DNA from 2 places in the Paenibacillus hexagrammi genome. Region 2 is predicted to be linked to the other one. Evidence: predicted binding sites of a transcription regulator. Region 2 holds the regulator's gene; the other holds the start of a gene.
What was found. The regulator Rex, encoded in region 2, represses fermentation and respiration genes when NADH is low (regulators of the CRP and FNR family bind a similar motif). The targets are predictions, from matches to a motif close to TTGTGAAATATTTCACAA.

Region 1 (3,189 bases), 2.8 Mb from region 2:
GCTCACCGGCAGATCATTGACACTGCAGCCGAATGCATCGGCCAGTGCCAGGGCGATTTTAACGGTGGACCCGGAATTGTTGCATTGGCCCAAGTCGATATACCGGGGAATCGAAGTACCTGGAACCGTTCCGTAATCGACGTCATTAAAACGGAATTTGCCGCAAGAGGTGGTGAGAATGACCGTTTCAGGAGGCAAGGAGGTAGCCAGTTCCCTATAATATTCGCCTCCCGTGCCAGGTGCATCGCAGCCCGCGATGACGAAGAAGCGTTTGATTTTGCCGTCTTTGACGGCTTGAATGATTTCAGGCGCCAATCCGATGACCGTTTCGTGGTGGAATCCAGTGGTCAGGACCTGATCGGATTCCATATTCGCTTCCGGCAAAGACAGTGCTTTCTCGATTAAGGGGGAGAAGTCTTCGCCAACAATTTTCGTTACGCCCTCGAGTCCAGCGACTTCGTAGGAGAAGAAGCGATCCGCATAGGTTCCCTTAATCGGCATGACGCAATTCGTAGTCGCTAGAATGGCGCCCGGGAATTTTTCAAAAAGACGACGTTGGTCAAACCAGGCCTTGCCGATATTTCCTTTGAGATGGCTATACTTCTTCAGCTCCGGATAGCCGTGGGCAGGCAGCATTTCCGAGTGGGTGTAAATATTGATGGCTTTGCCATCCGTTTGCTTTAGCAATTCCTCAAGCGCATATAGATTATGACCGGTGACAACGATACATTTTCCTTCAATTTTATTCTGGGAAACGACGACCGGCTGCGGGATGCCGAAATGAGTCGTATGTGCACGATCCAGAACATCCATAATTTTGACTGCAGCAGAGCCGACTTTCATGGCCATATCTAGATGCTCCTGCAGGTTGAAATTGGAGTTCGTCAATGTCAGATAGAGCGCTTCATGCGTAATTTTGTCTACTTCAGGATCTGTATAGCCAAGCTGCCTTGCATGCGTTGCATAAGCGGCGATCCCTTTTAAAGCAAAGATCATCGTATCTTGAAGGCTTGCGATAGTCTCATCTTTTCCACATACCCCAACCACTTTACATCCGCCCGCAGGCGTTTGTTCACATTGATAACAGAACATCTCACACATCTCCCCATCTGGTAATGGGTCCATTATATAGGGCGGCAGTTCGGCGATATGTGATTCTTGTCACACCTGCAACGGGCTTCTCATAACCTTCACGATTTGTTCTTTTCATCGCCACATTTTTTGCCCAGATGAACTTCACAGGCGGGAGCTATGGCTAATTACTTGTTCCCTAACACAGCTGCTCTTTCCTGGAATCCTTCTATAACTTCTTTCGGTATTTCCCTAATTTTGATATCGCCGCCTAAGAAAAGCAGCCAATTCGTAATTTCGGCCAATTCGTCTGGAGAATGAACATGGACGTACGTCTTTACAATAGCCGTAGTCTGAAAAGGATTCGTATAGGAAAGTGTAATGTTTAAGGGATGGTACTTTTTGAATTGAGCAATCGCCTTGGGACCAAGCTCGACAACCAGGTTGATGGCTTTCTCCTGCTTGCTTAGCCGCTCTGCAATCTTCTTATTGCTTAACCTTTTTTTCTCGGGGTATGGTTTGACATCGGTGAGATTATCGACGGGAATGATCCGCCTCTTTTCCTCCTTCAGGTCGAAGCCTTCGATTTGCCAAGAGCTTTTTTCACGATATAGGCGCAAGAGATAGACGGAATAGGACTTGATCTCCCTTCCTTCTTCTAAGGAAATCACTAAGTAGCGGTCTACAAGAAGAGTTTGAATGAATTGTTCTAACATAGGATGGGGAAGGTCTGACAAATCAAGGAGGTCAGGATTGTAGGGATTGGTACCTTCGAAGAGCAAGATTTGATTTAACAGGACAAGATCATCCTGCTGGTTTTGAGAGATGAGACCGAGTAGTTTTTCCGCTAAAGAGTGGCGGCTCTTGAGGTAAGGAAGCTGTAAATTTCGTGTGGCCATGAAGGCGATAAAAAGGGCTTTAATCTCATTATCAGTAAATCTGACAGTGGGCAGGACAGAGTTTTTCATCACAAAATAACCCCCGTCCCTCCCGACTTCGGCGACTAGCGGCATTCCCATCGCTTCAATTTCCCTGATATCTCGAATCGCCGTCGAACGGGAAATGTGAAACTCTTGCATGATTTCCGAAATGGTAAAATGAGCGCGGTTGTTGATGTACCGCATGATGATGTTAATCCGTTCTACTTTTTTCATCGTAACCTCTAAACAGTATCATTTTTTGACATGATTAGTGATTATTATAAACCTATCAAGTAGAAAAACAAAATGACTTAAAGAAATTAAAGAGGAGGCTTGATGTCAAATACACGAGACTAAAGGAGGAATAGGAATGAGTACGAGTACCGGCAGTGAAAAAAATCGCAGAGGTTGTAACCCGCCCTATTGGGAGAATAATCGCTTATTGGACCGTCACCATATTTCTTGCGATCTCTATATCATTAAGCGGTATTGGGCAATTGATGCGATTTGGTGGTAATGTGGATGTAGTGACGCATATAGGCTTTCCGCTATACATCACAAACATTCTTGGAGCTTGGAAATTGCTTGGAGTCATTGCGATCGTCATACCAGGTTTTCCGCGGCTTAAGGAGTGGGCTTACAGCGGCATCTTTTTTCTAATGACGGGTGCGGCCTTATCTCATGCGTTCGCTCATGATTACGGCGATGGTGGATTTCATATGATTCTTCCACTCTTCTATGCCGCGCTTGCTATCGCGTCTTGGGCGCTGCGTCCGAAAAGCCGCAAACTTTTTTAAACAGTATCATATTTTGACATGATTTAAGGTTATGATAGACCTATCAAGTGAAATACAAATCAAATTCATCCATTCAAAAAAGGAGCTGGGATCATGGCAACGTACACTTTTGAGGAAAAAGACAGCTTTATCGTTCTTGGTATTGGAACAGAGCTGAAAAGCAATTACACGGATTATGCAGGCATGAACAAGGAGAAGGAAACCTTTTGGCGGACAGTGGAGCAGGATGGAAGGCTTGACACGTTAAAGGCTGTAGCCGCGAACAACTACATCTTTGCTGTAAACGAAGCGGTGAATCACAAGATGATGTATTACGCCGGCGTCATGACAGAAGCATCAATACCGGAAGAACACAGAGTGATCCAATTCCCTAAGGGACAATACCTCGTCGTTAAAGGTGA
Region 2 (3,189 bases):
ACTTTAGATCGAACCCTTGCAGATATGAAAGAGATGCAGGAAGTGCTTGAAGTTCAGAGTTTAGTAACGGATCTCGGCGGTACCTTGAAGGAACTTTATGAGCATAGGGACGCTCTGCGTTTTTTCATGAAGATGGAGGACGAGAGCTACGTGTATTGGATGGAAGCGGGGACATATGCCAAGAGCAAATCGCTGCAGCTGATTAGTGTCCCGACCGATGTTAGCCATTTGCTGCAGGAGCATTTCTTTGAGAATAAAGACAGTATCATTCTTACATCTGCCACCTTGTCAGTAAATAAATCGTTTCAATATGCCGCAGACCAGCTAGGTCTCCAGATCCCCGAGGGCGGGAACGAGGGCAAACTGAAAACGGTCCAGCTGCCTTCTCCGTTTAATTATAGAGAGCAAGCGTTGGTTTGTATTCCCAGAGACTTTCCGACGATTAAGGGACCATCAGGCGACGCTGTATTCACGCAAGCGTTGATTGATTCCCTGTGCCAGGTTGCCCTGGTCACCAAGGGCCGTATGCTGGTGCTTTTTACTTCAAATAGGATGCTTAAACAGATTCACGCAGGCATGAAGGAACGCTTGAAGCCGCATGGCATTACCGTACTTGGTCAAGGAGTTGACAGCGGCAACCGCAGTAAGCTGACCCGAATGTTTCAAGAAGACCCTTCTTGCGTGCTGCTGGGCACTAGCTCATTCTGGGAAGGCGTCGATATACCGGGAGATGCGTTAAGCTGCTTAGCAATCATTCGTCTGCCGTTTCAGCCGCCCAATCATCCGCTGGTTGAAGCGAAAAGTGAGAATTTGAAAAAACGGAATGAAAATCCTTTTATGAAATTATCCGTCCCGCAAGCCGTGATTCGCTTCAAGCAAGGTTTTGGCAGGTTGGTTAGACGTGCAACGGACAAGGGAATTGTTATTATTTATGATACCCGCGTTATCGATACTTATTATGGGAAGTATTTCCTATATTCACTGCCGGGGCCTAAGATCGAACATATGACAACGGAACAGATGCTTCCAAGAATTAAGGAATGGATGGGGGAGGAGCAGCGATGAAGTCGCAAAAAATTTCCGAGGCTGTCGTTCGTCGTCTGCCGATTTATTTACGATTTCTTAATGAACTCGCGATGAAAAATATTATGACCGTTTCCTCGCAGGATTTGGGACACAAATTGGATCTCAATCCAGCTCAAATTCGTAAGGATTTGGCGTATTTCGGGGAATTCGGCAAAAAGGGCATCGGCTATGATGTTGCTTATTTGATCGAAAAAATCCGCCAGATTCTAAAGTTGGATCGCCAGCTTCAGGTTGCTCTTGTCGGAGCTGGCAATTTAGGTCGAGCCCTTTGCAATTATAATACGTATCTCAGAAACGATATGAAGATTGTAGCTGTTTTTGACGCGATGCCGCAGAAGACCGGTGAAACCATTAATAATCTTACGGTGCAGCCCATGAGTGAAATGAAAGAAACGTTGGCCCGATTAGGGGTTAGAATTGGCATTATCACGGTACCGGCTGCAGAAGCGCAAAATGTAGCGAATCAATTCGTAGAGGCTGGCATTGAAGCGATCTTAAATTTTGCCCCTGTTATTATTAAAGTTCCTGGTGAGGTTCGCGTGCACCATGCGGATTTTACAACAGAGCTGCAGAGCTTGGCCTACTACCTGGATTAATTACCGAGCAATCGGAATCTTAGGCTCATAAAACATGAAGACCTCCATCGATGCCTTTTCAGGCGACGAAGGAGGTCTTTTTTCAGATGTTAGGAAAGTTATTCCTTATGTTAAAACAATTTGAAGAGTAAAAAGTAGATGATGTACGATAACGCGATACTAATCGGAATCGTAATAACCCAAGTAATTACCATACGACCGACAGTTGCCCACTGGACTTCATGGAACCTCATCACACTTCCTGTTCCGATAATTGCGGAAGAAATGACGTGGGTTGTGGACAAAGGCATACCTAAGTGCGTGGATACCTGAATGACAATCGACGAAGTCAGGTCGGAAGCGAAGCCGTTGATTGGCTCGATTTTAATGATTTTACGACTGATTGTTTTAATGATTCGCCATCCACCGATGGAAGTTCCAAGACCCATGGCGATTGCAGCAGCAAGTTTTACCCACAGGGGTACATCCAATGTGCTTTGGAAATTTCCAGCTACGAGAGCGAAAACGATAATACCCATTGCTTTTTGCGCATCGTTACCACCATGGGAGTAAGAAAGAAGTGCAGCCGTGATAACTTGTAATGTACGAAAAGTCCTGTTGTATTTTGATCTCGATTTATTGCCTGTCCATAAAACCAGATATTTCAAGAAAAACATGACTAGCAAGCCGACGCCGAATGCTACGATAGGTGACAGCACCAAAATGATGATAATTTCGGTGAAACCGCTCCAATTCACGGAATGATAGCCGGCACCAGCGATGACCGCACCTGCTAGTGCGCCAATTAAAGTATGGGACGAAGAAGATGGAATGCCGAAGTACCAGGTTAATAGGTTCCAAATAATCGCAGCCAACAGGGCGGCGATGACAATCTCGATGCCATGATCAATCGTGGCGGGGTTGGCAATTTTACCCCCTACCGTCTTGGCAACCTCCGAGGAGACAACCGCACCTAGAAAGTTCAGAGAGGCTGCCATGATGACAGCGACTCTGGGGCTGAGAGCCCGAGTCGAGATAGATGTAGCGATCGCGTTTGCCGTATCATGAAAGCCATTGATAAAATCAAATAGCAGTGCGAGCGCCACAATGATGATGAGATAGGTTATCATGTTATCCTCCTAGCGCCGATCCTCAAGAATAACGAAGAACGACACTTTCCAGAATGTTGGCGACATCTTCACAGGCATCTGTAGTTTCTTCCAAACGTTCATAAACTTCCTTCAGCTTGAAGTCTTCATAGATATCTTTTTTAGCTAAGAAAATTTGACGGATGCCTTCTCTCATGAGACGATCCCCGTCATTTTCCAAGCTGTTGATGGCAACCGTATGCTCCGAAATCTGCATATATTTTTTCCTTGCCAAAAGCTTAAATGCATCCAGCATATGCTGACATGAGTCAACAATGACAGCTGAAAAGTCGCGCATGAACTGATCTGTATAAGTCAAATTTAAATAGTCAAACCGAGCGATCGTAGCTTCGATACCGTCCGTGACATCGTCTACTTTG

Region 1: the regulator Rex is predicted to act here: its motif matches at 1,150-1,167, upstream of hcp (hydroxylamine reductase).

Annotation. Positions count from the first base shown of each region.
Region 1 covers NZ_CP090978.1:430,542-433,730, forward strand. The annotation lists gene hcp (hydroxylamine reductase) at 1-1,092, opposite strand, end outside; gene L0M14_RS01925 (helix-turn-helix transcriptional regulator) at 1,260-2,225, opposite strand; gene L0M14_RS01930 (DoxX family protein) at 2,381-2,788, shown strand; gene L0M14_RS01935 (GyrI-like domain-containing protein) at 2,882-3,189, shown strand, end outside.
Region 2 covers NZ_CP090978.1:3,223,703-3,226,891, reverse strand. The annotation lists gene dinG (ATP-dependent DNA helicase DinG) at 1-1,065, shown strand, start outside; gene L0M14_RS14455 (redox-sensing transcriptional repressor Rex) at 1,062-1,682, shown strand; gene L0M14_RS14450 (inorganic phosphate transporter) at 1,793-2,791, opposite strand; gene L0M14_RS14445 (DUF47 domain-containing protein) at 2,814-3,189, opposite strand, start outside.